Regions from separate parts of the Micromonospora sp. WMMD754 genome, predicted to be linked through region 1. Evidence: riboswitches for the same ligand, from Rfam matches in the RefSeq annotation. Region 1 holds a riboswitch; the other holds the start of a gene.
The links. Region 1 has a riboswitch for cobalamin ahead of ACN27B_RS27720 (acyl-CoA thioesterase). Riboswitches for the same ligand answer to the same signal wherever they lie in the genome.

Region 1 (15,206 bases):
CACGCCGGCGCGCTGGCCGACGCGCACGCGTACGGGCTGGCCGCCGAGGCGGCCGGGTACGCCGGGGTCTGGCTCGCCGAGCACCACTTCGTCCCGTACGGGGTCTGCCCGTCGGCGGTCGCCTTCGCGGCGCACCTGCTCGGCGCCACCCGCCGCATCACGGTCGGCACCGCCGCGTGCGTCCTGTCCGACCGGCACCCGGTGGCCCTGGCCGAGGAGACGGCACTGCTGGACGCGCTCTCCGGCGGCCGGTTCCGGCTCGGCGTCGGCCGCGGTGGCCCCTGGGTCGACCTGGAGGTCTTCGGCACCGGCCCGGACCGTTACGCGCACGGCTTCCCCGACGCCGTGGAGATGCTGCACCGCTGGCTGTCCGGCACCGCCGAGGTCGCCGGCGTCGGCCGGTTCCCGTTCCGCGCGGTGCGGGTGGTGCCCCGACCGCCGGCTCCGATCCCGTTCTGGGTCGCGGCCACCTCGCCCGGCACGGTGGACCTCGCCGCCCGGTACGGCCGGCCGGTGCTGCTCGGGCTGCACGCCGACCTGCCGGAGAAGGCCGCCCTACTGCGCCGCTACGCCCGGGTCGCGGCGGAACACGGCCACGACCCGGCGGCGGTTCCGCACGCCAGCGCGCACCTGGCCTGGGTGGCGGACAGCGACGCCGAGGCCGCCGGCACGGTGCGCGACCACCTCCCCGGGCTGCTCGCCGGCACCCGCCACCACGTCCGCCTCGACGGCGCGCCGGCCGGACCGGCCGATCCGCACGCGTACGCCGACCACCTGACCGCGATCCACCCGGTCGGTTCGCCGGACCGGTGCCGGGAGAGGGTCGCGGCGGCCGCGGCCCTGCCCGGGGTGCGGCACCTGCTGTTCCAGGTCGAGGTGACCGGGGACCGGCGGCGGACCCTGTCCACCGTCGACCGGTTCGCCGCCGAGGTGCTGGCCCTGCCCTGACCCGGACGGACGAAGCGGCCGGTCGGGTCGCCGTGTCGCCGCCCGCCGACCCCGGCGGGTCCGGTACGCTCCGGCTCATGGAAATCGTTTCCACTTACGACGGCGGGGTGCGGGTCCGGTGAAGGTGGCGTTCGTCGGCAAGGGCGGCAGCGGGAAGACGACCCTCGCCGCGCTCTTCGCGCGGCACCTGGCCGCACTGTCCCGCCCGGTGCTGGCCGTGGACGCGGACATCAACCAGCATCTCGCGGTCGCGCTCGGCGCCGATCCGCAGGCGCCCCCGCCGGTCGACCCGCTCGGTGCGCACCTGCCCGCCATCAAGGAGTACCTGCGCGGCGACAACCCCCGCATCCCGACCGCGGCGGAGATGGTGAAGACCACGCCGCCCGGGCGCGGCTCACGACTGCTGCGCATCGCCGAGGACAACCCGGTCTACGCCGCCTGCGTCCGGCCGGTCGGCGGCGTCCGGCTGGCGGTGACCGGCGAGTTCAGCGCCGAGGACCTCGGCGTGGCCTGCTACCACTCCAAGGTCGGGGCGGTCGAACTGCTGCTCAACCACCTGGTCGACGGCCCCGGCGAGTACGCGGTGGTGGACATGACCGCCGGCGCGGACTCCTTCGCCTCGGGCCTGTTCACCCGCTTCGACCGCACGCTGCTGGTCTGCGAGCCGACGGTGCGCAGCGTCGGCGTCTACCGGCAGTACGCCGGCTACGCCCGGGAGTACGGCGTGACCCTCTCGGTGGTCGGCAACAAGGTCGAGGACGAGGGTGACGTCGCCTTCCTGCGCGAGCACGTCGGCGCCGACCTGCTCACCTGGTTCGGTCGGTCCGGCTACGTCCGGCGGGCCGAACGGGGCGAGATCGGCCCGTTGACGGGCCTGGAGGCCACGAACCGCGCCGCGCTGGACCGGCTGGTCGAGGCGGTGGACGGCACGCCGCAGGACTGGACGGCGTTCACCCACTGGGCGCAGGAGTTCCACCGCCGCAACGCGGTCGCCTGGGCGAACGAGCGCGCCGGCGTCGACCTCACCGCGCAGATCGACCCGGAGTTCCGGATGGGTCCGCGGGCGTTGGAGGCGTCGCTGGTGGCGGGCGGTTGACCGGCGCCGGGGGTCAGGCGGCGCAACGCTCGCAGGTGCCGAAGATCTCCAGGGTGTGGTCGACGTCGGTGAAGCCGTGCTCGCTGGCGACCTGGTCGGCCCACCGCTCCACCGCCGGGCCGGCGACCTCCACGGCCCGGCCGCACTGCCGGCAGACCAGGTGGTGGTGATGGCGACTCTGGCTGCACCGCCGGTAGAGATGCTCACCGCCGGGCAGCCGGGCGGAGTCGATCTCGCCGTTGTCCACCAGCATCTGCAGCGTCCGGTAGACGGTGGTCAGGCCGACCTTCGCCTGGCGCTGCACGAGCATCTGGTGCAGCTGCTGCGCGCTGTGGAAGCCCTCCAGCTCGCGCAGCAGGGCCAGCACCTCGGCGCGCTGCCGGGTGTTCCGGGTCGCCCCGGTCGTCGCCTGGGTCACCGTGCGCCGCCTTCCCTCGTGCGGGCGCCCTCCGGCACCCGGTCGCGCCCGCGGCCCGCCGACCACGTGACATCCGGAACCATTATGCCTTGCGCATATGTGCCTCTCACGCCCCCGCCCGGGCCGACACGAACCGGACAGAGACTCACAGTGACGGATACGTCACCGTAGGATGCCCCCCGTCGACCCGAGAAGGTGATCCGACTGAGCACGACCGATCCCGCCGCTCCGGCGGCGCCCCGCTCCGGCGCGGCGGACACCGCCGCGCCACCACCCGGCCGGGACCGGGTGGTCGGCTCCACCGAGGTGCTCTGCGTCCTGCTCGTCCTGGTCGGCGTGCTGCACCGGCAGGTGGGTTCGCTCGTCTCCGACCCCCGCCTGCAGACCTGGCTGACCGTCTTCGTCTCGGTGCTGGTGCAGGCGATGCCGTTCCTGGTCTTCGGGGTGGCGCTGTCCGCGGTCATCGCGGTCTTCGTACCCCGCTCCTTCTGGGCCCGCGCCCTGCCCCGGCATCCGGCACTGGCGGTGCCGGTCGCCGGCGCCGCCGGGGTGGTGCTGCCCGGCTGCGAGTGCGGCTCGGTGCCGATCGCCGGTTCGCTGATCCGGCGCGGCGTCACCCCCGCCGCCGCGCTCGCGTTCCTGCTCGCCGCGCCGGCGATCAACCCGATCGTGCTCACCGCCACCGCGGTGGCGTTCCCGCGCAACCCGGAGATGGTGGTCGCCCGCGGCGGGGCGAGCCTGGTGGTGGCGCTGGCGATGGGCTGGCTGTGGCTGCGCCTGGGCCGGTCGGAATGGATCCGCCTGCCGCACCGGGCCCACCTCGACACGATGCCGCGCGCCACCGCGTTCTGGGCGGCGTGCCGCCAGGACGTCGTGCACGCCGGCGGTTTCCTCGTGCTCGGCGCGATGGCCGCGGCCACCATCAACGTCGTCGTGCCCCAGCAGGCCCTGCACGACCTGGCGGCCCGCCCGGTGCTGTCGGTGCTGGCGCTCGCCGCGCTGGCGGTGCTGCTGTCGATCTGTTCCGAGGCCGACGCGTTCGTCGCCGCGTCGCTGTCCCAGTTCTCGCTGACCGCCCGGTTGACCTTCCTCGTGGTCGGCCCGATGGTCGACCTCAAGCTGGTGTCCATGCAGGCGGGCATGTTCGGGCGCGCGTTCGCCCTGCGCTTCGCGCCGGCCACCTCCCTCCTCGCCGTGCTCGTCGCCGCCGTCGTCGGGACGGTGCTCTGGTGAACCAGGGCAGCCAGGCCGTGGTGCTGGTCCTCCTCGGGGGCGCGATCCTGCGGGCCAGCCTCACCGATCTCTACCTGCGCTACGTCAAGCAGGGGCTGCGCCCGTTCCTCATCGCCGCCGGCGCGGTGCTCGTCGTCGCCGCGGTGGTCGCCCTGGTGCAGGAACTGCGTCACCTCAACCGGGCGGACGACGCCGGCGACGGGGCGGACGACGGCCACGGTCACGGCCGCTCCGGGCCGGCGGTCGGCTGGTTGCTGCTGCTCCCGGCGCTCGCCCTGCTCTTCCTGGTGCCGCCGGCGCTCGGCGCGGACACCGCGTCGCGTGCCGGCTCCGCCCTGACCGAGGACCGGGACGTCGCCTACCCGCCCCTGCCACCCCGGGAACCGGCCGAGCTGACCCTCCTGGAGTACGGCTACCGCGCCGTCTACGACGACGGCCGCACCCTGCGGGGCCGGCAGCTCCAGCTCACCGGCTTCCTCGCGCCCGGGCCGGACGGACGCCCCATGCTCGCCCGGATCGTGCTGTCCTGCTGCGCGGCCGACGGCGTGCCGATCAAGGTCGGGCTGCGGGGCGAGGTGCCCGCGCTGCCGGCCGACACCTGGATCCGCGCCACCGGCCGGTGGATCCCGCACACGGTGAAGGACCCGGTCAACGACGCGGACGTGCCCTCCTTCCAGGTGGACACGTGGGAGCGGATCGCGGCGCCCGCCGAGCCGTACGAGTGACCGGCCGGCGCGCTCGTCCCGAGCGGGACGCCGCGCCGCCCGGTCCCCCATCAGACGACGGGCGATCCGGGGCCCTGTGTCACGCCCGGTGACACCGGATCACCAGGAGGCCTTGCGGATCCCGGGGAGCTCGCCGCGCAGAGCCAGTTCGCGGAACCGGACCCGGGACAGCCCGAACCGGGTCAGCACCCCGCGCGGTCGACCGTCGATCTGGTCCCGGGAGCGCAGCCGGACCGGGCTGGAGTCGCGGGGTAGCCGGGCGAGTCGACGGACGGCCTCCTCGCGGGCCGCCGGGTCGGTGTCCGGGTGCCTGATAGCCCGCTTCAGCCCGGCGCGGCGCTGCGCGTACCGGTCGACGAGCCCGACCCGGCGGGCCTGCCGGTTGCCGAGGCTGCGGCGCGCCATCAGCGGGCCTCGCGGAACTCGACGTGCCGGCGCACCACCGGGTCGTACTTGCGCAGGACGAGGCGGTCCGGGTCGTTGCGGCGGTTCTTGCGGGTCACGTACGTGTAGCCGGTGCCGGCGGCGCTGCGCAGCCGCACGATCGGACGCACGTCGGTCGGTCGGGCCATCAGACCTTGACCCCTCGGGCGCGCAGCTCCGCGACGACCGCCTCGACGCCCCTGCGGTCGACCGTGCGCAGTGCCTTGGCGGTGAGGGTCAACCGGACCCACCGCGCCTCCGACGGCAGCCAGTAGCGGTGGTTCTGGAGGTTGGGGTTCCACCGGCGCCGGGTGCGCCGGTGCGAGTGCGACACGGCGTTGCCGAAGCTGGGCTTCGCGCCGGTGACGTCACAACGTCGGGACACGGTGATCTCTCCTTGTGGTTGCTCGAACCTCAATGACACGGACCTTTTCTCTCCATCGACCGATCCGGCACAGGGGCCGGCGCGACGCCCGGAGGGCCCGAGGACGCCGCGCCGGCCGGCCCGCTCCGTGCGAGGTACCCCCTACCTCTCGCGGGCCGGGCCGATGGTATCGGAATTCGATTTCATAAGCCGGGCCGCTTCCCGCTTCGAACCGCTCGGCAGCCACCCTATACTGACAATGATTTTCAACAACACCCACCGGGAGGACCGACATGTCGACGTCACCGCTCGCACCGTCCGACGTGGTTGCCGCCAGGGCCGACGCCCGTCCGTCGTTGACGGTGCTCAGCGGCTTCTGGACGTCCACGACGTACGCCGCGGCCCGGGCGCTCCTCGCGGCGGACCCGTCACTGCTGCTGGTCCGGCACGACCTGGCCGACCTGCGCTCGGGCACCGTGCACCGGGTGGTCCGGGACGTCGGGGGCGTGCTGGAGGACGAACGGATCGCGCTGGCGCACGGGTGCGTGTCCTGCACCCTGCGCGAGGACGTGCTGCCCACCCTGGCCCGCCTGGCCCGCGCCCACCCCCGGCGGGACCTGCTGCTGATGCTGCCCGAGGTGGTCGAACCGGAGGCGGTCGCCGCCGTCTGCGCGCACTGCCTCGTCGACGGGCAGCCGATCACCGACCTGCTCACCGTCGACTCCTACGTGACCGTGGTCGACGCCGAACACCTGCTCGACGGGCTGGCCCGCACCGACGACCTCAAGAGCCTCGGCATCGCCGCCGCGGACAACGACGACCGGGCCCTCGCCGACGTGCTCGTCCGGCAGATCGAGTACGCCGACACCCTGGTGCTGTGGGGACACTCCCGCGAGGGCGCGTACGACACCGACCGGCTGGCCGTGCTGCTCGACCGGATGGCGCCCTGGGCGACGCGGATCCGGGTCGACGACGACACCGTCGACGCGAACCTGCTCACCCGGCAGCTGCGCGGCACCCTCCGCCACCGCCCCGAGACCCCGGCCGTGCTGACCCGCGGATTGGAGGGCCACATCCTCGGCGTGCACGAGCCGCACCCGGACTGCGGAATCGTCTCGGTGGTCTTCCGCGCCCGCCGCCCCTTCCACCCCCGCCGGTTGCACGACGTCCTGGAGGAGGTCAACGCCGAGGTGGTCCGCTCCCGCGGACACGTCTGGCTGGCCAGCCAGCCGGACACCGTCGTGGCGTGGGACTTCGCCGGCGGCGGTCTCGCCCTCGGCGGTCTGGGCCGGTGGCTCACCGCGCTGCCCGACCCGTACTGGGACGAGGTGTCCGACCACCGGCGGCTCACCGCAGCGCTGGACTGGGACCCGTACTACGGCGACCGGCACCAGCACCTGGTCCTCATCGGCGTCGACCTCGACCCGGCCCACCTGCACCGCACGCTCGCCGGCTGCCTGCTCACCGACGCCGAACTCGCCGACGGCGAGGACGGCTGGCGACGGTACGACGACCCGTTCGCCGGCTGTTTCCCGCTCGCCGACCTCGACCGCACCGACACCGAAGGAGAGCCCGCATGAAGCCCGACATCCACCCCGGGTACCGGCCCGTCGTCTTCCGCGACCGCGCCGCCGACTTCGCCTTCCTCACCCGGTCCACCGCCACCGGCGACCAGACGGTCGAGTGGACCGACGGCAACACGTACCCCTACCTGGCGGCGGGGTTCCGCACCGCGGCCGAGTGATCGACGTGCAGATCTCCTCGGCCAGTCACCCCTTCTGGACCGGCCGGCAACGCCTCCTCGACACGGAGGGGCGGATGGAGAAGTTCCGCGCCCGCTACGCCAACCACGCGTCGCGGCAGACGCGCTGAAGCGGACATGGCGACCGGGCCGCCTGCGCCGGCCCGGTCGCCACGAGGGGGGCCACGTCCGGCACCCCGACGCCCGGCGTGACGGATCGCACCGCCCGGAACTATCCGCCCCCTCGACCCGACCAACCGGACGAACACCGATCTTCGAGGGGACAACGTCATGCCCAGCACCACCAGCGGCCGGCTCCTGCGCCCGGCGGCCCTGATCGCCGCCGCCCTCCTGGCCGCGTCCGTCGCCGCCTGCGGGTCGTCCGACGACCCGACGACCGCCGCGCCGTCGGCGTCGACGACGGCCTCGGCATCCGCCGCCGCGTCGGCCGGCGTGCTCGGCATCCGCGACCCGTGGGTGAAGGCCGCCGACAAGGGCATGACCGCGGCGTTCGGCACCCTCGTCAACGACGGCGACGCGGACGTGACGATCACCGGGGCGACCACCGAGGTCTCCCCGATGGAACTGCACGAGATGACCATGAAGGACGGGAAGATGGTCATGCAGGCCAAGCCGGGCGGCATCGTGATCAAGGCGCGCTCCAGCGCCACGCTCGAGCCTGGCGGCGACCACCTGATGCTGATGAACCTCGCCAAGCCGGTGAAGGCCGGCGACGAACTCAGCTTCACGCTCACCTTCGCCGACGGTCGCACCCAGACGTTCACCGCCGTGGCGAAGCCGTTCACCGGCGCCCAGGAGTCCTACGCCCCCGGCCACGGCGAGTCTCCGATGCCGGAGATGAGCATGAGCCCGGCCTCATGACCGAGGGCTCCCCCACGGGCCGCCGGGTGAGCAGGCGCGGCCTGCTCACCGGCGGCGCCGTCGCCGCCGGGGGCGCGCTCGCCGGCGGCGCCGCGATCGCCGTCGCCCGTCCCGACGATCCCCGGGTACGCCCCGCCGAGCCCGTCCCGGTGGCCCAGGTCGGCAGCGCGGTGGAGCCGTTCCACGGCGCCCGGCAGTCCGGCGTGACCACCGAACCGCAGGCGCACGCGGCGTTCGTCGCGTTCACCGTGAAGCCCGGCGTCGACCGGGCCGCGCTCGGGCGGATGCTGCGGCTGCTCTCCGACGACGCGGCCCGGCTCACCCGGGGCCGCCCGGCGCTGGCCGACACCGAGCCGGAACTCGGCCTGCTGCCCGCCCGGCTGACCGTCACGTTCGGCTTCGGCCCCGGCCTCTACGCCGCCGCCGGGCGCGCCGACCGCCGGCCGCCGTCGGTGGCCGACCTGCCCGCGTTCCGCATCGACCGGCTGCAACCCCGCTGGTCCGGTGGGGACCTGCTGCTGCAGATCTGCGCCGACGACCCGCTCACCGTCGCCCACGCCCAGCGCGTCCTGGTCAAGGACAGCCGACCCTTCGCCACGGTGCGCTGGGTGCAGCAGGGCTTCCGCCGGGCCGCCGGGGCCGAACCGGGCCGCACCCAGCGCAACCTGTTCGGCCAGCTCGACGGCACCGCCAACCCGAGACCCGGCACCCCCGCCGACACCGCCGTGTGGGTCACCGACGGCCCGGACTGGTTGCGCGACTCCACCACGCTCGTCGTCCGGCGGATCAGCATGAACCTGGAGACCTGGGACCTGCTCGGTCGCACCGACCGGGAGATCGCCGTCGGGCGGCGCCTCGACACCGGCGCGCCGCTGACCGGCACCGCCGAGCACGACGAACCTGACTTCGCCGCGCTCGGGCCGGACGGGCTCACCGTCATTCCCGACTTCTCCCACCTGACCCGGGCGCGGGTCACCGACGACCGGCAGAAGATCCTGCGCCGGCCCTACAACTACGACGGCGTGCCGACCGCCGAGGGGCACGCGGACAGCGGGCTGGTCTTCGCCGCGTACCAGGCCGACATCGCCCGGCAGTTCCTGCCCATCCAGCGCCGGCTCGCCGAACGGGACCTGCTCAACGAGTGGACCACACCGATCGGCTCCGCCGTGTTCGCCGTCCCGCCCGGCTGCCCGGAGGGCGGCTGGGTCGGCCAGCAGGTGCTCGGCTGACCACCACCAGGAAGGCTCCTCCCCCGATGCGTACCCGATCCGCCGTCGCGTTCCTCGCCGCGCTGCTCGCCGCCGCCGCGCTGCTGCTGGCGCCGGCCGCGCCGGCCGCCGCGCACAACACGCTCCAGGCGGCCGCGCCGGCCCAGGACGCCCGGCTGACCGCCGCGCCGACGACGGTCACGCTGCGGTTCCTCCAGCAGCTCAACCCGCAGTTCACCACCATCGTGCTCAGCGACTCCGGCCAACGGAAGGTCCCCACCGGCGCCCCCGCCGTCGACGGTCCCACCGGCACGATCTCCGTCGACGAGCCGCTGGCCAACGGCACCTACACGGTCGCCTACCGGGTGGTCTCGGCCGACGGCCACCCGGTGCAGGGCTCGTACCGGTTCACCGTCGCCGACCCGGCGGCCCCGGCCGTGCCGGCACCGGCGGCTGCCACGACCGGCGGCGACGCGGGTCCGACATCGACCGCCGCGGGTCCGGCGTCCGCCGCGGCCGGTGGTGACGACGGCCCGCCGGCCGTCCTGCTCGCCGCCGGCGTGGTCGTCGTCGTGGCCGTGGCCGGCGCGGCCCTGCTGCTGTTCCGACGCCGCCGCGCCTCCTGAACCACGACGCCGGCCGAACCCGGCGTCCCGTCCGAAGTCAGGTCCGCACCGTGCACCAGCCCACGCCGTCCCCGACACCCCGTTCCCTGCCCGACACCGGCCGCCCGGAACAGGCCGGGCCAGGCCGCCCGGAACAGGCCGGGCCGGACCGCTCGGAGCGACCCGCGTCGGCGGCCGGTGGCTGGCTCGTCGGGCTGGTGGCGGCCGGTGCGGCGGTGGCCGTGCTGCTGCTCGCGCTGCGCCTCGGCGGCGCGCTCGCCGCCGCGATCCCCGGTTTGCCCGATCCCGGCCCGGTCACCACCTGGGCGCTGCCGCCGGTGCGACTGCTCGCCGACGCGCTCGCCACCCTCACCGTCGGCTTCGCGGTGACCGCCGCGTTCCTGCTGCCCGGCGACGGGACGAGCGTGTCCGCGCACGGCTGGCTGCTGCTGCGCCGCGCCGGCCTGACGGCGGCCGGCTGGGCCGTGACGAGCCTGACGCTGCTGGTGCTGACCGTCTCCGACCTGCTCGGCGTGCCACTGGACCGGCTCGGTGCGGCGAGCGTGGTCAGCTTCGGCGTCGACATCGCGCAGGGCCGCTCGTTGCTGGCGCAGGCGGGGCTGGCCGCGGTGGTGGCGGTGGCGGCCCGGGTCGGCGTGTCCCGGGGTACGGCGGCGCTCGCGTCGGCGGTCGCGCTGGTCGGGTTGCTGCCGCCGGCGCTGACCGGGCACGCGGCTGGGGCGGGCAACCACCAGATCGCCGTGTCGAGCCTCGCCCTGCACGTGCTCGCGGCGGCGTTGTGGGCCGGCGGTCTGGCCGCGCTGCTGAGCATCCGGCGCAGCCGGCACCTGCCCGGGGCCGCCGCGCGGTACAGCCGGCTCGCGCTGGCCTGCTTCGTCGCCGTCGCGGTCAGCGGCCTGGCCAACGCCGCGGTACGCCTCGGCGCGGTGGACCAGTTGTGGCAGTCCCGCTACGGGTGGCTGGTGCTGGGCAAACTCGCCGCGCTGGTGGCGCTGGGGCTGATCGGCGCGGCGCATCGCACGCGTACCCTGCCGGGTCTTCGTGCCGGGCGGCGCGGCGCGTTCGCGCGGTTGGCCGCCGGGGAGCTGATGGTCTTCGCCGCGACGGTCGGCCTGGCCGTGGCGCTGTCGCGCAGTCCGACGCCGGTCGCCGAGCCGGTCGACGCCGACCCGGTGACCGAGGTGCTGGGCTTCGGCATGCCGGCCGCGCCCACCGCGGCGCACCTGCTCGGGCAGCCGCTGCCCGACCTGTTCTTCCTCACCGTGACCGTGGTCGGGATCGCCGCCTACCTGGCCGGGGTGCGGCGGCTACGCCGGGCCGGGCACCGCTGGCCGGCGGCGCGCACCGCGAGCTGGGTCGGCGGCCTGCTGGTGCTGGCCGCCGCCACCGGCCTGGGTTTCGCCCGCTACGCGTACGTGTTGTTCAGCGCCCACATGGCCCAGCACATGGTGCTGTCCATGCTGGTGCCGATCCTGCTGGTCGGCGGCGCCCCGGTCACGCTCGCGTTACGGGCGCTGCGCCGCCCGGACGACCCGCAGGTGCGGGGCGCCCGGGAGTGGCTGCTGCGCGGCCTGCACAGCCGCCTCACCCGGCTGCTCACCCATCCGGTGGTGGCGCTCGGCATCTACACCGCCAGCCTCTTCGGCCTCTACTTCAGCGACCTGCTCGGCACGCTGATGCGCTCCCACCTCGGGCACCTGGCCATGCTGGGGCACTTCGTGGTCTCCGGCTACCTGCTGTTCTGGGTGCTCATCGGCATCGACCCGGGCCGACCCCGGGTGCCCCACCCGATCCTGGTGCTCATCCACCTGGCCGCGATGATGGCGCACGGCTTCTTCGGACTCGCGCTCATGCAGACCACCACCGTCATCGCACCGGACTGGTACCTCGGCGTCCATCCCGGATGGGCGTCGTCGCCGCTGGCGGACCAGAAGCTGGGCGCCGGCATCGCCTGGGCGTTCGGCGAGATCCCGGCCGCCGTGGTGATGGTCCTGCTGGTCCGGCAGTGGATCCGGGCCGACGAGCGCGAACAGCGCCGCCTCGACCGGGCCGCGGACCGGGCCGAGGCCACCGGCGAGGACGACGACCTGGCCCGCTACAACGCGTTCCTGGCCGCCACCGCGCGCCGCCCCGACCGGAACTGATCGGAGCATCGGCGGGAACTTCCGCGCGGTCCGGTCCGACCATTCACCCGGGAGACGGCAACCGCGCACACCGGCACGGCTCGACGGGCACGGGCCGGCCCGTTCCCCAATTCCTGTTTCCCGATCGGAGTTGCCCTGATGTCTGTGACCGAACTGCCCGGCGACCGCGCGCCGGACTCCCCCGCCACACCGCCGGACGCCGCCCGACCGCCCCGCCGGCCCGCGCCGCTGACGGCCCTGCTGACCCGCCTGCACTTCTACGCCGGCGTCCTGGTCGCGCCGTTCCTGCTGGTCGCCGCGCTCACCGGGCTCGCGTACACGATCACGCCGCAGCTCGACGCCGCGCTCTACGGCGACAAGCTCACCGTCACCGCGGTCGGCGGGCAGCCGCGACCGCTCGCCGACCAGATCGCCGCCGCCCGCGCCGCGCACCCGGACGGCACGCTCACCGCGGTGCAGCCGGGCGCCGGTGACCGGACCACCCGCGTGGTGTTCGCGCGCGAGGATCTCGGCGACCGGCAGCACACCGTCTACGTCGACCCGTACACCGCCGAGGTGGCGGGACAGCTCACCACCTGGTTCGGGTCGACACCGGCCACCACCTGGCTGGACGACCTGCACCGCAACCTGCACCTGGGCGACGTCGGGCGGCACTACTCCGAGATCGCGGCGAGCTGGCTGTGGGTGCTGGCGCTGGGCGGCGTGGTGCTGTGGTGGCGCCGGCGCGCCGCCGGCCGCGCCCGCGCCCGGCACCTGCTCGTGCCCGACCTGTCCGCCGGGCGGGGCGTACGCCGCACCCGGGGCTGGCACGCCACCACCGGCGTCTGGCTCACCGTGGGTCTGCTCTTCCTCGCCGCAACCGGTCTGACCTGGTCCCGCTACGCGGGGGCGAACTTCGGCGCCGGGTTGGACGCGTTGCGCGCCGGCACCCCGGAGATCTCGACCACGCTCGACGGCGCGCCGCCCGCCACCGGCGGTGGGGAACACCGGCACGGCGGGACGGCCACCGCGCCGGCGGCCGACCCGGCCACGTACGACCGGGTGCTGGGCGCCGCCCGCGCCGCCGGCCTGTCCGGCCCGGTCGAGATCGCACCGGCGGCGCACGACGGTGCCGCCTGGACGGTCGCGCAGACCGACGACACCTGGCCGGTCGCGTACGACCGGGTGGCCGTCGACCCGGCCGGCGGCACGGTGACCGCGCGCAGCGACTTCACCGACTGGCCGCTGCTGGCGAAGCTCAGCAAGCTCGGTATCCAGGCCCACATGGGCCGTCTCCTCGGGCCGGTCAACCAGGTCCTGCTCGCCGCGCTCGCGCTCGGCCTGCTCTGCGTCGTCGTCTGGGGCTACCGGATGTGGTGGCAGCGCCGGCCCACCCGCGCCGACCGCCGGGCGCCGCTGGGCGCACCGCCGGCCCGGGGCGCGTGGCGCGGCACGCCGTGGTGGGCGCTGTTGGTCGGCGTGCCGGTGGTGGCGGCGCTCGGCTGGGCGCTGCCCTGGTTCGGCGGCACGCTGCTCGGCTTCCTGGTGGTCGACGCCCTGACCGGGCTGCTCGGGCGCCGGCGCCGGCGCCGGAGCGTCCCGGTGTCACCCGCCCCGGCCGGCAGCTGACCGGCGTCCCGCCCGGCGACCCTCCACCCGGGGCCGCCGGGCGGGGCCCGGCGGCCCGAAGGTGCTGGGTTACGCTGCCGGCAGCGCTGGTTCACCCGGTCGGCCCCGGCCGGGTGTCGCAAGAGGGAACCCGGTGGAAGTCCGGGACTGCCCCGCAGCGGTGAGTGGGAACGACCGCCGTCAACGAAGCACTGGGCCACCCGGCCCGGGAAGCGACGGCCAGTAGGCGACCTCGTGTCGTGCCCGCGAGTCCGAAGACCTGCCCGCGCCGCGCGCACCGACCGGTGCGCGCTGCCGTCGACCTCGCGGGTGGGTCGGGCGGGTGACACGCCGCACGCGAACCGTCGGCGTGCCCTCGACGATGCGCCCCGCCCGGTCGGCGGTCCGCTTCGCGAGGACGGAACCACACGTGCCCGACACCAGCACGCTCACCGGCCGACCGCCGTCGGCCTCGCACCTGACGCTGTCGCAGATCATGGACCAGCACCACACCAACCTGATGGGTACGGTGCACGGCGGTCGGATCCTCAACCTGATCGACTCGGTGGCCGGCGTGGTCGCCGCCCGCCACTCCGACGGACCGGCGGTCACCGCCGCCATCGACGAGACGGCCTTCCTGCGCGCGGTGCGCGTCGGCGACGTGGTCCACGTCGACGCCCGCATCACCTGGGCCGGGCGCAGCTCGATGGAGGTGGCGGTGAAGGTCAGCGCCGACCGCTGGGACCGGGCGGTGCCGCCGGTGGACGTGGCCACCGCGCACCTGGTGATGGTGGCCGTGGACGACCACGGCCACCCCCGCGCGGTGCCGCCGCTGCGCCCCGAGACCGACGGCGACCGGCGCCGCTACCGCGAGGCGCACATCCGCCGGGAGCACCGGCTGGCGCTGCGGCGGGCGCTGCTCGACGGCGGGAGCGAGGCGTGACGGCCGGACTGCCGCCGGCCGTGCTGGCGGGCTACCTCGCGGCGATCGTGCTGCTCATGCTCACCCCGGGACCGGACATGATGTTCGTGCTCGCCAACGCCGCCCGGTACGGCGCCCGGGCCGGCGCGGTGGCCGCGCTCGGGGTCGCCGCCGGCGAGGCGGTGCACGTCGCCGCCGTGGTGGCCGGGCTCGCCACCGTGGTCGCCGCGTCGCCGGTGCTGTTCACCGCTATCCGGTGGGCCGGCGCGGCCTACCTGGTCGTGCTGGGGGTGCGGGCGTTGCGCGGCGCCGGACGGCCCGGCGCGTCGGCGGACCGGGCCGACGGGCGGGCCGGCCGGGCGTTCCTGCGCGGTCTGCTGACCAACCTGCTCAACCCGAAGATGATCCTGTTCAGCGTGGCGTTCCTGCCGCAGTTCGTCCGGCCCGGCGAGGGACCGGTGACGGCGCAGCTGGTGCTGCTCGGCGCGCTCTTCGTCGCGGTCCAGCTCACCGTCGACCTGGCGCTGGGGCTGGGCGCCGGCCGGATCGCCGGCCGGTGGGGCGACAGCCGCTGGTCGCGGCGCATCGACCGGGTCTGTGCCGTGGCGTTCGTCGCGCTGGGGATCCGGCTGGCTGCCGGTTGACGTCCGGGGTGGCCGGTGGGCGCGGCGGCGCTCACCGGCCGGGCGTGGCGCCCAGCCCGTCGTCGACCCGCCGCGCCGCCGCGGCCGGGCCCGCCGGCACGTCGCCCGGCCGCTCCTGGTCGAGGTGCAGGCGCAGCAGCACCCAGCCCAGCGACACCCCGCCGATGAACAGGTAGGCGGCCTGGGTGCCGAACGTGTCCCAGCAGGTGTGCAGCGTGACGGCCGCGGCGAAGGTCAGCAGGAAC
Region 2 (15,206 bases), 480 kb from region 1:
CGCGGTCGCGGTCAAGCGGATCAGCGACGCCGTCCAGGCCGCCGGCTGAGCGGAGACGACACCGGTATTCCGGGGTTCCGGGCCGGGCCGGCGACAGCGGCGGCTCGGCCCGGAACGCCTGGCCAGAGGTCAACGAAGTGCACCCAGTGGACGCGCGGCCTTCCATCCGCGAACGGAGGCACCACCATGAGTACGACGTTCGACGATTCCGACCGGGCCGACGATCAGCCCGTACCCGACGGCCGGTTCACCGCACCGCTCGACCCTCCCGCGACGGGTGACATCACGGTCGCGTTCCTCATCTCTCCCGGAACGGAACTCGTCGACCTCGCCGGGCCGTGGGGCGTCTTCGAGTACGTCCACCTCGCCGACGGGCGCAACCCGTTCACGCTCCACACGGTAGCTGCCACGACCGAGCCGGTCCGCATCTCCGCCGGCATGGTCCTGGTGCCCGGCCACGATCTCGACAGTGCGCCGACGCCGGACATCGTGGTGGTGCCCGCCATGGACACCGGGAAACTGGCCCCCGGGATGCTGGAGTGGCTGCGACGTGTCCACCACGGCACCGCGGTCACCATGTCCGTCTGCAACGGCTCGTTCGTGCTCGCGCAGGCCGGCCTGCTCGACGGCCGGACCGCGACCGCCCACCACGGCGGCTACGCCGCGCTCCGGGCCACCTTCCCGGACGTCACCGTCGTCCGAGGTCGCCGCTACGTCGAGGACGGCAGGATCGCCACCGCCGGCGGGCTCACCAGTGGCATCGACCTCGCACTGCGGATCGTCGAACGATACTTCGGCCGGGACGTCGCACGGCAGACCGCCACCGAACTCGAATACCAGGGCACCGGCTGGATGCACCCGAGCAGCAACGGCCAGTTCGCCGAGCGCCCGGAAAGCTCACCGGGCCGGCCGCTGTGCCCGGTGTGCGAGATGGCGGTCTCACCCGACACCTCCCTCGCGGCCGAGCACGACGGCGTCACCTGGTACTTCTGCGGATCCTGGTGCGAGCGGCAGTTCAAGGAAGCACCGAACCGGTTCGTCGGCGCCGGCTGACGTCACACCGAGCGCTCCGCAGCCGCTGGCGGACCCAGCGGTCCGGGGCGTCGCGGGACGCGTGCGCGTTCCACCGCCTGCGCAGGGGCTGGTGAGGGCGTCCGCGATGCCCCTCACCAGCCCCTGCCGGGCCGGCCCCTCAGGGCTTGAGCGCCACGGTCAGCCGCTCGGTGTTGGTCCGGAAGACGGCAAGCAGGTCGAGGTCGGCGCCGGGATAGTTGACGATGTCGACGCGTGCGGCGCCGGCGATGTCGGGGTTCGCGCCGGGTAGGTGCGCGTTGGCCAGCACCAGCGTCGGCTTCTTTCCGGTCAGGTCGGCCAGTTGGCCGGGCGTGACCGGCTGTGGTCCGTAGGTGCCCACGACCGGGATGCCGGCGAAGTCGCCCCAGTAGGCCATGAACACGTGCGACACCGCGCTCGCCCGGCCGGCAGCCGCCGCCTTGGCCTGATTGGACAGGGTCTGGTATTCGGCGGTGAACGAGGAGGTCCAGGCGCTCGCGGCCGCGTCGGTGCCGAACATCGCGGCGAGTCGCTTCACCTCCGAGGTGATCGACGCCGGTGTGTTCTCCAACTGCACGGGCACCAGTTTGCCCCCGCCGCCCGCGGCGTCCTTGAGCCGGGCGGCGAAGCCGTCGAACTCGGCGAACAGGATGTAGTCGGCGCCGGCGACCGCGGTCAGGTCGGACGGCTTCGGGTCGTAGTCCGGCGGGTGCTGCACGCTGGCCGGCGCGACGACGGTGATGTCGGTGGCGCCGGCGGCCTTGGCCAGCGCGCCGACCCAGGTGGTGGACGCGACCACCCTCGGCCCCTTCACCGCCGTCGACGCGCCGCCGCTGCCGGCCGGCGCCGGGTCGTCAGTGCTGCCACATCCGCTGGCCAGCAGGGACAGGGTCGCCACCGCGCTCAGCGCGGCGGCCCGGATCGATCGCATCACGTGCTCCTTCGGGAATCAGGTAGGTGAGCAGGGTCAGGGTCCCGGCGACGATGACGAGGACGGGCCCGGGTGGCTGGTCGAGCAGCAGCGCGGCGGCGAACCCGGCGCCGTTGCCGACCACGCCGAGCGCGACGGCCCACACCACCATCGAGCGCAGGGACCGGCCGAGGTTGCGGGCGCCCAGGGCGGGAAGGATGGTCAGGGCGTCGACCAGCAGCGCCCCGGTCAGCCGGATCGACGCGCCGATGGCCACGGCGACGACCACGAGCAGGGCGAGCAACAGCGGTCCGGCGGCGACTCCGGAGCACAGGGCCAACTCCCGGTCGAACAGCAGCAGTGCGAGGTGTCGCCGCCACCGCCAGAACAGGACGTGGACGACCACCGTCAGACCGCCGAGCACCACCAGGTCGATCTCGCGGGTGGCGAGGATGGACCCCCACAACAGCTCGAACGCGCCGGTGGCGTTGACGCCGGACACCGACAGCACGAGCAGGGCGGCGGCGATGGCGAAGGTCATCAGCAGCCCCATCGCCCCCGGCAGTCCGGTGGGCCGTCGGGCCAGCGGCGCGACACCCGCTCCGGCGAGCGCGCAGGCGACCAGGCCACACAGCATCGGGTCCAGGCCGGTGAGCAGGCCGACGGCGATGCCGAGCAACGCCACGTGCATCATCGCGAAGCGAACGGCGATGATGTCCAAGCCGATGATGAACACCCCGACGACCGGCAGGCCGACGGCGGCGATCAGCAGGCCGATCCCGGAGCGCTGCACGGCGGGCAGACTGAGCAGATCGAGCATCTGGCCCACGGCTCAGATCACCCGCAGCCGGCCGGCGGCCATCTCGGCCACCCGGTCACAGACACGGGACATCGCCCGGTCGTGGGACACCACGACCACCGTCACCGGCAACGCGGCCAGCAGCGCGGCGACCTGCTCCTGCCCGTCGAAGTCGAGAGCGGCGGTCGGCTCGTCGGCGAACAGCACCCGCGCGCCGGCCGCGACCGCGCCGAGGGCACGGGCCAGGAAAACCCGCTGCAACTGCCCTCCGGAGAGGGTGTGCAGCGGGCGGCGGCCCAGCCCCGCGACACCGAGATCGGCGGCGGCGTCCCGCGCGGCCCCGGGCCCGCCGCCGCTGTCGAGCAACTCGTCGACCAGCAGCGGGAACCGGCCCGCGGTGAGGCGCTGCGGCACCCAGGCCACCTCCCGCCGGCGTCGAGCCCACTCCGCGCCGCGCCGCGCCTCGAACCCGTCCACGCCGACACCGCCGCCGGCCAGGGGATGCAGGCCGAGCGCCGCGCGCAGCAGGGTCGTCTTGCCGGAGCCGTTGGCGCCGGTCAACGCCACGTGCTCACCCGGGTCGACGACCAGATCCACCGCGTCCACCGCGGTCCTGCGGCCGTACCGGCAGGTGACGGCCCGGAATGTCACCGCGGCGGCGCTCACTCGACTGGCCGTGGCGCGCTGCGCCCAATGGGTGGCCCGCAGCTTCCTCGCGCGCCCGCCCATTCGGCCGTCGCGTCGTGCCGGGCTTCGCCCCTCACCTGAACCTCCACGCGTGGCCCTCCCCGTGTCGCGCCACGGCGCTCACCCGACATCCCGGTAGTCGGACGCCACCCGATCGTGGTTCCCGCGACTTCGTGAGGATGTGCGGGCAGGGCGCGGGGTTCGCGGGTTGAGCCCGGACGCCGCCCACCGGCCGGGCCGGGTGACCGTTGTCGCGTGGCCACCCGGCGACGACGTCAGCCCTGCCCTACCTCGGCCGCCGCCGCGACGAGGCGCCGCAGGGACGCTTCGACCTCGGGGTAGCCGCGGGTCTTCAGGCCACAGTCGGGGTTGACCCAGAGCCGGTGGGCGGGCACCGCGGCGACGGCGCGCCGCAGCGCGTCGGCGACCTCGTCGTGCGGCGGTACGCGGGGGGAGTGGATGTCCCAGACGCCGGGTCCGATGCCGCGGTGGTAGCCGATGGTGGCGAGGTCGTCGAGGATCTCCATCTTGGAGCGGGACGCCTCGATGCTGGTGACGTCGGCGTCAAGGGCGTCGATGGCGGCGATGACCTCTCCGAACTCGGAGTAGCACAGGTGGGTGTGGATCTGCGTGTCGTCGGCGACGCCGCTGATGGCCAGCCGGAACGCACCGACCGCCCAGTCCAGGTAGGTCTGCTGGTGGGCGCGGCGTAGCGGCAGGGTTTCCCGCAGTGCGGGTTCGTCGACCTGGATGACGCGGATGCCGGCGGTCTCCAGGTCGCGGCACTCGTCGCGTAGGGCGAGGGCGACCTGGTCGGCGGTGTCGGCGAGTGGTTGGTCGTCGCGGACGAAGGACCAGGCGAGGATGGTGACCGGTCCGGTGAGCATGCCCTTGACGGGTTTGCTGGTCAGGGATTGGGCGTAGGTGGACCAGGCGACGGTCATCGGCGCCCGGCGGGCGACGTCGCCGTGGATGACGGGTGGGCGTACGCAGCGGGTGCCGTAGGACTGCACCCAGCCGTGGTCGGTGGCGGCGAACCCGTCGAGCTGCTCGGCGAAGTAGTGGACCATGTCGTTGCGTTCCGGCTCGCCGTGCACGAGCACGTCCAGGCCCAGGTTCTCCTGCAGGCGGATGACGTGGGCGACCTCGGCGCGCATCCGCGCGGTGTAGCCGGCGTCGTCGAGGGTGCCGGCCCGGTGGGCGGCGCGGGCCGCGCGCAGCTCGGGGGTCTGCGGGAACGAGCCGATCGTGGTGGTGGGCAGCGCGGGCAGGCCGAGGCGGCGCTGCTGGCGGGCGGCCCGGTCGGAGTAGTCGCCGCGTCGCCGGTGCTCGGGGCGCAGCGCGGCGAGGCGTCCGCGGATCTCGTCGCGCCGCCAGGACGCCGGTGTGGCCGGCAGTGGTGCCGGCAGGGCGGTGGTGCCGTCGCGCAATGCGCGCCCGAGCAGGACGACCTCGTCGAGCTTCTGCCGGGCGAACGCGAGCCGTTCGGACAGCCGAGGGTCCAGGCGGGTCTCCGCGCTCAGGTCGACCGGGACGTGCAGCAGGGAGCAGGACGTGGACACCGCGACGTGGTCGGCCAGCGCGGCGACGGTGGCTCCGGCGGCGACGGCGGCCCGCAGATCGGTACGCCAGATGTTGCGGCCGTCGACGAGGCCGGCGACGATCGTCTTCCCGCCCAAGGGGCCGGCACCGGTCAGCCGTTCGAGGTTCCCCGGACCGGCGACGAGGTCGACCCCGACGGCCTCGACCGGGGCGTCGAGCAGCGCCGGGAGGGCGTCGGCGAGCTCACCGAAGTAGGTGGCGACGAAGATCCGCGGCCGGTTCGGCAGGTCACCGAGGCGCCGGTAGGCGCGGTGGAGACCATCGATCTCGGCCGCGGTGCGGTCGGCGACGTAGGCGGGTTCGTCGAGCTGCACCCACGGCACACCCGCCCCGGCGAGCGCGGTGAGGATGCCGGCGTAGGCGTCGACCAGGTCGTCGAGCCGGGCGAACGGGTCGGCGCCCTTGGCCAGCAGCAGGAACGTGGCCGGGCCGATCAGCACCGGGCGGGTGGTGATGCCGAGGGCGCGGGCCTCGGCGTACTCGCTCAGCGCCTTGACGGGGTGGGCGGCGAAGCGGGTGTCGGCGTCGATCTCCGGGACCAGGTAGTGGTAGTTGGTGTCGAACCACTTGGTCAGCTCCAGCGCCGGTTCGGCGTCGACGCCGCGGGCCATGGCGAAGTACGTGTCGAGGTCGTCGAGGCCGAGGCGGGTGAACCGGTGGGGGATCGCGCCGACGGCGACGGCGGTGTCGAGCATCTGGTCGTAGTAGGAGAAGGTGTTCGACGGGATGGCGTCGAGGCGGGCGTCGCGCAGCGTCCGCCACACCTGCGCCCGCAGCCCGGCGGCGGTCTCGTGCAGGCCGGCGGCGTCGAGCGTGCCGGCCCAGTAGGCCTCGACCGCCTTCTTCAGTTCGCGGTGCGCGCCGATGCGTGGATAGCCGAGCACGGTGCTCTGGCCGAATGGAGTGGTCACTGATGGTCCTTCCCTCGAGGTGCCTGGCGGCCACCGGGAGGGAGAAGCGGATACGGCGGGCGTACCGGCTTTCCGCCCTGGCCCTCCCGAGAGGCCGTCGACGGCGCGCACCGGACGGCGCACGCAGCGCTGGCAGGTCTTCGGACTCGCGGGCATGACACGAGGTCGCCTACTGGCCGTCGCTTCCCGGACCTTTCCGGTCCAGTGCTTCGATGACGGCGGTCGTTCCCACTCACCGCTGCGGGGCAGTCCGGTCTCGCACCGGGTTCCCTCTTACGACGCCCACCCGCCGAAGCGGGGAGGCGAACCAGCACCGCGCACGATCGTACGACGACGGTGCGGTGCGTGAGTGGCCGTGTCCGAGTCGCGGGACACGTCGACGGCACCGATCAGGACGCGAGAGACCGACGTCACCCGCCCCGACCTGGCGCGTCGCCGACACCCTGACGACTGGCTAAAATGGTCGCAGCGCTGGTTCACCCGGTCGGCGACGGCCGGGTGTCGTAAGAGGGAACCCGGTGGAAGTCCGGGACTGCCCCGCAGCGGTGAGTGGGAACGACCGCCGTCATCAGCACTGGGCCACCGGCCTGGGAAGCGACGGCCAGTAGGCGACCGAACCCGGTCCGGCCCGCGAGTCCGAAGACCTGCCCGCGTCGCGCGCACCACCGGTGCGCGCTGCCGTCGACCTCGCGGGTGGGTCCGGGCGGGTGACACGCCGTACGCGATCCGTCGGCGTGCCCTCGACGCGCGCCCTCCGGTCGGCGGTCCGCTGCATCGAGGACGGACCCGCACAGTGCCCGACACCATCACACTCGCCGGCCGACCACCGTCGGCCTCGCACCTGACCCTGTCGCAGATCATGGACCAGCACCACACCAACCTGATGGGTACGGTGCACGGCGGCCGGATCCTCAACCTGATCGACTCGGTCGCCGGGGTCGTCGCCGCCCGCCACTCCGACGGCCCGGCGGTCACCGCAGCCATCGACGAGACCGCCTTCCTACGCGCGGTCCGCGTCGGTGACGTGGTCCACGTCGACGCGCGGATCACCTGGGCCGGCCGCAGCTCGATGGAGGTGGCGGTGAGGGTCAGCGCGGACCGCTGGGACCGCGCGGTGCCCCCGGTCGACGTGGCCACGGCACACCTGGTGATGGTGGCCGTCGACGATCACGGCGATCCCCGCGCCGTCCCGCCGCTGCTGCCGCAGACCGACGGGGACCGGCGACGCTACCGGGAGGCGCAGATCCGACGGGAGCACCGGCTGGCGCTGCGCCGGGCCCTGCTCAACGGCGCCGGGGAGGGCTGAACGGTGCTCGGACTGTCCGTTGCGGTGCTCGCCGGCTATCTCGCCGCGATCGTCGTCCTCATGGTCACGCCCGGCCCGGACATGATGTTCGTGCTGGCCAACGCCACCCGCTACGGCGCCCGATCCGGGGTCGTCGCCGCGCTTGGCGTCGCCGCCGTGGAAGCCGTGCACGTCGCCGCGGTGGTCGGAGGACTGGCCACGGTGATCAGCGCGTCACCGGTCCTGTTCACCGCCATCCGATGGGCCGGCGCCGCGTATCTGATCGTCCTGGGGGTCCGGGCCGCGTGTCGGCGCGATCCGGTCACCGCCGACGATCCGGACCGCGGCGCGTCGCCCGGGCGGGCCTTCCTGCGTGGACTGGTGACGAACCTGCTCAACCCCAAGATGATCCTGTTCAGCGTGGCGTTCCTGCCGCAGTTCGTCGATCCGGGTGCCGGCGACGCGACGGCGCAGCTCGTCCTGCTCGGCGCCCTGTTCGTCGCCGTGCAGCTCGCCGTGGACATCACTCTCGGCGTGGGCGCCGGCCGGCTCGCCGGCAGGCTGGCGGACCGGCGGTGGTCGCGGCGGATCAACAGGCTCTGCGCGGTCGCGTTCGTGGCCCTCGGCGTCCGCCTCGCCCTGGGCTGACACGCCGCCGGACAGGGTGGCGTGCAGGCCGGCGACCTGGGCGTCGTTCTCACCCTTGCAAGGCGGCGCCGGGAATCGTGGCGCGGGTCAGGACGGCGTTGGGGTCGGCGCCGAGAGTCAGCGCTGACGGGCCCACACCTGCGCGGACGAGGAGGTCGCCGACGGCGGCGATCATGGCGCCGTTGTCGGTGCAGAGTCGGGGTGCGGGCACGCGCAGGGTGATGCCGGCGGCGTGACAGCGCTGTTGGGCGAGGGCGCGCACGCGGCTGTTGGCGGCGACGCCGCCGACGAGCAGCAGGGTGTCGATGTCGTGGCCGCGGCAGGCGGCGACGGCTTTGCGGGTGAGCGTGTCGGCGACGGCTTCCTGGAAGGAGGCGGCGATGTCGGCGACGGGCAACGGGCCGTGGTGGCGTTCGGTCCAGCGGGCGACGGCGGTTTTCAGGCCGGAGAACGAGAACCGGTAGGGCAGGTCGCCGGGTGCGGTCATGGGGCGGGGGAAGGCGATCGCGGTGGGGTCGCCGTGGCGGGCGGCGGCGTCGATTGCCGGGCCGCCGGGGTACGGCAGGCCGAGCAGCCGGGCGACCTTGTCGAAGGCTTCGCCGGCGGCGTCGTCGGCGGTGTCGCCGAGGTGGACGACGGGGTCGCGGGCGAGGTCGCCGAGAAGTAGGAGGCTGGTGTGGCCGCCGGAGACGATCAACGCGACGCTGCGCGCGGGGAGGGGGCCGTGGTCGAGGACGTCGACGGCGGCGTGGCCGGCCAGGTGGTGCACGCCGTAGAGGGGGACGCCGAGGGTGAGGGCATAGGCCTTGCCGGCGGCGAGGCCCACCTGTACGGCGGTGGCGAGGCCAGGGCCGGCGGTGGCGGCGACGGCATCGATGTCGGCGAAGCCGAGGCCGGCGCGGTCGAGGGCGTGGCGGACCATCGGGGTGATGGCGTGCAGGTGGGCGCGGGCGGCGATCTCGGGCACGACGCCGCCGAAGCGGGCGTGTTCGTCCATGCTGGTGGCGAGGGCGTCGCCGAGCAGGACACCGTCGGCGACGATGCCGACGCCGGTCTCGTCGCAGGACGTTTCGATGCCGAGGACGACCGGCACCGCTCAGTCCTGTCCGACGCCGACGCCGGGGTGTTCGGCCGCGGCGGCAAGGAGGCGTTTGCGGGTGCGGGCGGGCAGCCGGTCGACGTAGGCGAGGCCGTCGAGGTGGTCGACCTCGTGTTGCAGGCAGCGGGCGAGGGTGCCGGTGCTGTCGATGCGCACCGGCCGGCCGTGCAGGTCAAGGCCGGAAACGGCGGCGGTGGCCGGGCGGGTGACCTCGGCGTACTGGCCGGGCACGGACAGGCAGCCCTCGCTGTCGGTGACGAGATCCCGCTGCTCGGGCAGGTGCAGGACCGGGTTGATCACGTGGGCGACGGTGTGGGCGCCGGTGGCGTCGGGGCAGTCGAGGACGAAGATCCGGGCGTCGACGCCGATCTGGTTGGCGGCCAGGCCGACGCCGTGCGCGGCGTACATGCTGGCGAACATGTCCGCGACGAGCTGCGTGAGGGCGTCGTCGAAGACGGTCACCTCGGCGCAGCGGCGGTGCAGCACCGGGGTGCCGTATCGGGTGATGGGTCGTGGGGTGCCGGTCGAGGTCTGCACAGTTGCCCATACTATGCAATTGCCAAACAGTTGCAGTAAGGGATGGGTGGTATGCGGACGGCGGAGATCAAGCGGCGGTTCCTCGCCCACTTCGAGGCGAACGGGCACGCCGTGGTGCCGTCCGCTCCGCTGCCCGCCATCAGCGACCCGAACCTGTTGTTCATCAACGCGGGCATGGTGCAGTTCGTGCCCTACTTCCTGGGACAGCAGAGCCCGCCGTACGCGCGGGCGACGAGCGTGCAGAAGTGCATCCGGACGCCGGACATCGACGAGGTCGGCAAGACCAGCCGGCACGGCACGTTCTTCCAGATGAACGGCAACTTCTCCTTCGGTGACTACTTCAAGGACGGGGCGATCCCGCTCGCCTGGGACCTGGCCACCACGTCGGTCGAGGCGGGCGGCTTCGGGCTGGACCCGGAGCGGATCTGGGCGACGGTCTACCTGGACGACGACGAGGCGTACGACATCTGGCGGGCCACCGGCGTGCCCACCGAGCGGATCGTGCGCCGGGGCAAGGCCGACAACTTCTGGTCGATGGGCATCCCCGGCCCGTGCGGCCCGTGCTCGGAGCTCTACTACGACCGCGGCCCGGAGTACGGCCGGGAGGGCGGTCCGGAGGTCGACGAGGACCGCTACCTGGAGTTCTGGAACCTCGTCTTCATGCAGTTCGAGCGCGGCCCGGGCGTCGGCAAGGAGGACTTCCCGATCCTCGGCGACCTGCCGGCGCGCAACATCGACACCGGCATGGGCCTGGAGCGGATGGCCTCGCTGCTGCAGGGCGTGGACAACCTCTACGAGATCGACGAGGTCAAGCCGATCCTGGACCGGGCGGCTGAGCTGACCGGCAAGCGCTACGGCGTGCACTCGGGTCACGCGGCCAACCAGTCGCACCCGGACGACGTGCGGCTGCGGGTGGTCGCCGACCACGTGCGCACCGCGCTGATGCTGATCGGCGACGGCGTGACCCCGTCGAACGAGGGCCGTGGCTACGTGCTGCGGCGGATCATGCGCCGGGCGATCCGGTCGGTGCGGCTGCTGGGTTACCAGGACCGGGCCCTGCCGGAGCTGCTGCCGGTGGCGCGGGACTGCATGGCCCCGTCGTACCCGGAGCTGGCCGAGGAGTTCGGCCGGATCTCCCAGTACGCGTACGCCGAGGAGGACGCGTTCCTCGCCACGCTGCGCGCCGGCACCACGATCCTGGACACCGCGATCGCCGAGACGAAGTCGGCGGGGCAGCCGGCGTTGTCGGGTGACAAGGCGTTCCAGCTGCACGACACGTACGGCTTCCCGATCGACCTGACCCTGGAGATCGCCGCCGAGCAGGGCCTGCAGGTCGACGCGGACGGCTTCCGCCGGCTGATGGCCGACCAGCGCAGCCGGGCCAAGGCCGACGCGCAGGCCCGCAAGACCGGGCACACCGACCTGTCGGCCTACCGGCGGATCGTCGACACGACGGGCCCGACGCACTGGCGCGCCTACACCGACCTGACGACCGAATCGACGATCGTGGCGATCCTGACCGACGGCGAACCGGTGCCCGCCGCGACCGAGGGGCAGATCGTCACCGTGGTGCTCGACGTCACCCCGTTCTACGCCGAGTCCGGCGGACAGGCGGCCGACGCCGGGCACCTCACCGGCCCCGACGGCGCGGGCGAGGTGATCGACGTGCAGCGCCCGGTCAAGGGACTCGTCGCCCACCAGGTCCGCGTCACCGCCGGGCACCTGACGGTCGGCGCCCGCCTCACCGCGCGCGTCGACGCGAGCTGGCGCCTCGGTGCCCGACAGGCGCACTCCGGCACCCACGTGCTGCACGCCGCGCTGCGGCAGGTCCTCGGCCCGACCGCGTTGCAGTCCGGCTCCTACAACCGGCCCGGCTACCTGCGGCTGGACTTCGCCTGGCCCGGCGGCCTTTCCCCGGCCACGCGCAGCGAGGTCGAGGACGTCGCGAACCAGGCGCTGCGCGACGACCTGCCGGTCACCGCGCAGGTCATGCCGCTGACCCGGGCCCGGGACCTCGGTGCCCTGGCCCTGTTCGGGGAGACCTACGACGAGCAGGTCCGGGTCGTCGAGATCGGCGGCGCCTGGTCCCGTGAGCTGTGCGGCGGCACCCACGTGACCCACTCCAGCCAGATCGGCCTGCTCGCGCTGACCGGCGAGTCGTCCGTCGGCGCCGGTCACCGCCGCGTCGAGGCGGTCGTCGGCCTCGACGGGCTGCGCTACCTCACCCGGGAACGGGACCTCGTCACCCAGCTCGCCGCGCAGCTGCAGGCACCGCGCGAGGACCTACCCGAACGCATCGGCGCGCTGCTCGGCCGCGCCAAGACCGCAGAACGCCGCGCCGACCAGCTCACCCGCGAACTCACCGCGCAGCGCGCCCGACGCCTCGCCGCCGACGCGGTACGCATCAACGGCACCCGCCACGTCGCCGTCGTCGCCGCCGACGGCGAGGACCCACGGCAGCTCGCCGAGCTGATCCGCGCCGCGCTACCCCAGGACCAGCCCGGCGTGGTCGCGGTCGCCGCGTCCGCGTCCGCGTCACGCAACACCCGACTGGTCGTTGCCACCACCGCGGCGACGCCGGACCCGCTCGGCGCCGTACACCTGGTCAAGGCCACCCTCGACGGGCGCGGCGGCGGCACCGCCCGCCTGGCGCAAGGCGGAGCCTCGGGTCGCACCGCCGAGGAGATCCTCACCGCGCTCACCGCGATCATCTGACCGCCGTCAGGTGACACGCCGCCGCGCGCGATGCGCCCGCACGTGCGTGCGGGTCGCGCAGCGCGGCGAGCAGAACCGGCGACGCCGGTTCGTGCTCCCGTCCAGGAACACCGCGCCACACCCCGGCTCGGCGCACACCTTGAACCGGTCGACGCCCTGCTCGCAGAGGAACACCGCGAGCGCCCACACCGCCGCCGCCACATACTCCACCGCCGGGTCGCTGCCCACCGCGGCGACGTGCAGATGGCGATCCGACGGGCCGGTGCCGGAGATGACCGGCCGCAGCCGGTGCCGGGTGAGCAGCCGGTTGAGCCGGCCGACAGCCTCCCGGTCCCGGCCCGCGGCGGCGTCGACGAAGACCGCGCGAAGCTGCCGGCCCGCCGCCCCCAACACCGCGAGGCCGGTCGACGTGAGCCCATCGCCCAGGCCCGGCCACCGGGTCACCGCGGCGCACATCTGCGTGGTGTCGTCCCACCGCGTGTTGGCCAGGCACACCGCCAGCGCCGTCAGCTCACCGCGGTCGGTGAGATCCGTCCGGTGCCTGCGGGGGAGGGGCGCGGCCGTGCGACCGGCCAGCGCGGTCAGGTGGTCCTGCTGCGGCACGGCGCGCACCGCCCGTACACGACCACCCCGCCGTTACCCCCGTCCGGATCCACCTCGACGCCGACCGCACGGGCGGCCGTGACCGTTCCCGCCACCGCCGAGGCGGTCAGCTGGCGCATGCCGCCGCAGCCCTGACACACCGCGTGATGGTGCGGCAGGTCGGCCAACCCGAACGTCGCCGCGCCACCCACCGGCACGACGTGGGCCACGCCGAGGTCCACCAGGTGGGTGAGTACGCGGTGCACGGTGGACAGCTCCACCACCAGTCCCCGGCCGGTGAGCCGGAGATGCACCTCCGTGGCGCTGAGATGCCGGCGCTCCTCAGCGGCCTCGCCAAGCGCGTCGACGACGCCGCGACGCGCGAGTGTCGTGCGGAGACCGGCACGGCGGAGCCGATCCAGCACGGCGCTCACCCGGTCGACAGGCGATGTGATCAATCCCCGCTCCTCACGACAACCGGCACCTTGTTGCAAGATACTGGCAACAACAAAACTACGGCAGCATCACCGAAAGGGATCCCTGATGGCGCTCTACACCCTGCCCGACATGCCCTACGACTACGGCGCGCTGGAACCGGCCATGTCCGGCGAGATCCTGGAACTGCACCACAGCAAGCACCACGCCGCGTACGTCAAGGGCGCCAACGACGGCCTGGAGAAGCTCGCCGAGGCCCGCGAGAAGGGCGACTTCGGCACGCTGGTCGGCCTGGAGAAGACATTCGCGTTCAACCTCTCCGGCCACGTGCTCCACTCGATCTTCTGGGGCAACCTGTCCCCGGACGGCGGCGACCGCCCCGACGGCGAACTCGCCGCCGCGATCGACGAGCACTTCGGCTCCTTCGACGCGTTCGCCGGCCAACTCTCCGCGGCCACCAAGGGCGTGCAGGGCTCCGGCTGGGGCGTCCTCGCCTGGGAACCGCTCGGGCGGCGACTGATCGTCGAGCAGGTCTACGACCACCACGGCAACGTCGGCCAGGGCACCACGCCGCTGCTGGTCTTCGACGCCTGGGAACACGCCTACTACCTGCAGTACCGCAACGTCCGCCCCGACTACGTCGACCGGCTGTGGAACCTGGTCAACTGGTCCGACGTGATCGCCCGCTTCGACGCCGCCCGCGCCACGAGCCCGAAGATCTGACCTGGTGGATCAGACCACCCCCGCCGCGGCGGAACTCCTCCAACGCGCCGCCGGGGTCATCGCTGCGAAGCACCGCGGTGACCTCGCCGGCGCCGAGGAGCTGCTCGCCGCGTTCCCCGGCGAGCAGGCCTGCACCCTCGGGTTCTACCTGCTCGCCGACCTGGCCCTCGGGCTGGTCCGCGCGGGCAGCGGCCAGTCCATGGACGACCTGGTCCGGGAGCTGTCCCTGCTCGTCGCCGCCACCGCCGGCCAGCCACCACCGGTAGAGGGAAGCTGAGCGCAGGGTCCTCGACGCCCGCACGACCGGCGACGAGGACCCTGCCAGGCGTGTCGACTCTGCCGATCAGACCCAGGGTGGTGACTCGCTGTCGTGGCAGATGGGTTGGTTGTCAAGGGAGATGTCCCTCGGGTTGGTCGGTGCCGGTTGCTCCGGCGGGCGTGAAAAAGCGGCCGGTGCCGTCAGGCACCGGCCGCTCGTTGAGCAGCGGGGGCGCGAGCTTCAGAGTTGTGCTGAGCGTCATCGGCGGTGGGGTAACGGTTCGTGTTGCCCCTCGGACACGAACCGAATCCCAACGGTGCGTGGCAAGATCGACATTTGCCCGCACCGTTTGTGATTCCGGGTCGTAGGTCAGGTGCAACCCGAGGCTGCGGTAGACCTCCAGCTTGTGTTCCGGCTCGGCGTCCCGCAGGGCGTCCACGAGGTCTCCGAGCTCCTCGACAATGGCGATGATCTGATCCTCGTTGAGGCGAGCGGGTATGCGGGGTTCTTCTTCGGCTGGCGCTTGGTGGCGTTGCTCGGCGCGTTGCCGTTCTGCCTGGGTTTCTCGCCGCGCTCGCCAAGACCAGCCAAGATCCCGATCACTGCCACTGGATCCCGATCGCACTATTTGCGGCCGCCGACCAGGACCACAACGCCGGCGCCTGGGTTGCCTCTGCCGACATGGCCACCATCGCTGGTCTCGCCCATCTCGCCCATCTCGCCTACGCGCCACGACCCGAAGCCCTCGAGGAGCACAGCTACCTCATCGAGGCGGCAAGACCCGCTGTTCGCGGGCGTACAGCTTCACGAGGTCGTGCGGGTGCCGTCCGCTGCGTCACGCCGAGCAACGTGCTACTTGGTGCCACCCACAGGCACTTGTTGGGCGGCCGCCGCAGGCGCTGCCAGATCGCTCAGGGTGACTGCTCGGTCTCCGGCTGACGGTCGGTGTCGCCGCGAGGAC

Region 2: another riboswitch for cobalamin. It lies ahead of metE (5-methyltetrahydropteroyltriglutamate--homocysteine S-methyltransferase); the one in region 1 lies ahead of ACN27B_RS27720 (acyl-CoA thioesterase).

The regions. Positions count from the first base shown of each region.
Region 1 is NZ_CP186058.1:5,879,026-5,894,231, forward strand. It holds gene ACN27B_RS27645 (LLM class flavin-dependent oxidoreductase) at 1-948, shown strand, start outside; gene ACN27B_RS27650 (ATP-binding protein) at 1,067-2,044, shown strand; gene ACN27B_RS27655 (Fur family transcriptional regulator) at 2,058-2,462, opposite strand; gene ACN27B_RS27660 (permease) at 2,667-3,695, shown strand; gene ACN27B_RS27665 (TIGR03943 family putative permease subunit) at 3,692-4,420, shown strand; gene rpsN (30S ribosomal protein S14) at 4,520-4,825, opposite strand; gene rpmG (50S ribosomal protein L33) at 4,825-4,992, opposite strand; gene rpmB (50S ribosomal protein L28) at 4,992-5,228, opposite strand; gene ACN27B_RS27685 (CobW family GTP-binding protein) at 5,501-6,787, shown strand; partial or broken gene ACN27B_RS27690 (type B 50S ribosomal protein L31) at 6,784-7,079, shown strand; gene ACN27B_RS27695 (copper chaperone PCu(A)C) at 7,240-7,830, shown strand; gene ACN27B_RS27700 (Dyp-type peroxidase) at 7,827-9,059, shown strand; gene ACN27B_RS27705 (copper resistance CopC family protein) at 9,086-9,664, shown strand; gene ACN27B_RS27710 (cytochrome c oxidase assembly protein) at 9,715-11,808, shown strand; gene ACN27B_RS27715 (PepSY-associated TM helix domain-containing protein) at 11,947-13,416, shown strand; cobalamin riboswitch at 13,487-13,697, shown strand; gene ACN27B_RS27720 (acyl-CoA thioesterase) at 13,826-14,338, shown strand; gene ACN27B_RS27725 (LysE family translocator) at 14,335-14,961, shown strand; gene ACN27B_RS27730 (PrsW family glutamic-type intramembrane protease) at 14,993-15,206, opposite strand, start outside.
Region 2 is NZ_CP186058.1:6,357,476-6,372,681, reverse strand. It holds gene ACN27B_RS29755 (ABC transporter substrate-binding protein) at 1-49, shown strand, start outside; gene ACN27B_RS29750 (DJ-1/PfpI family protein) at 187-1,053, shown strand; gene ACN27B_RS29745 (ABC transporter substrate-binding protein) at 1,193-1,984, opposite strand; gene ACN27B_RS29740 (metal ABC transporter permease) at 1,908-2,783, opposite strand; gene ACN27B_RS29735 (metal ABC transporter ATP-binding protein) at 2,796-3,368, opposite strand; gene metE (5-methyltetrahydropteroyltriglutamate--homocysteine S-methyltransferase) at 3,725-5,962, opposite strand; cobalamin riboswitch at 6,077-6,289, opposite strand; cobalamin riboswitch at 6,418-6,628, shown strand; gene ACN27B_RS29725 (acyl-CoA thioesterase) at 6,756-7,268, shown strand; gene ACN27B_RS29720 (LysE family translocator) at 7,272-7,895, shown strand; gene tsaD (tRNA (adenosine(37)-N6)-threonylcarbamoyltransferase complex transferase subunit TsaD) at 7,945-8,988, opposite strand; gene def (peptide deformylase) at 8,992-9,531, opposite strand; gene alaS (alanine--tRNA ligase) at 9,583-12,246, shown strand; gene ACN27B_RS29700 (CGNR zinc finger domain-containing protein) at 12,253-12,849, opposite strand; gene ACN27B_RS29695 (Fur family transcriptional regulator) at 12,828-13,286, opposite strand; gene ACN27B_RS29690 (superoxide dismutase) at 13,372-13,986, shown strand; gene ACN27B_RS29685 (superoxide dismutase) at 13,991-14,263, shown strand; gene ACN27B_RS29680 (hypothetical protein) at 14,376-14,684, opposite strand; gene ACN27B_RS29675 (hypothetical protein) at 15,157-15,206, opposite strand, start outside.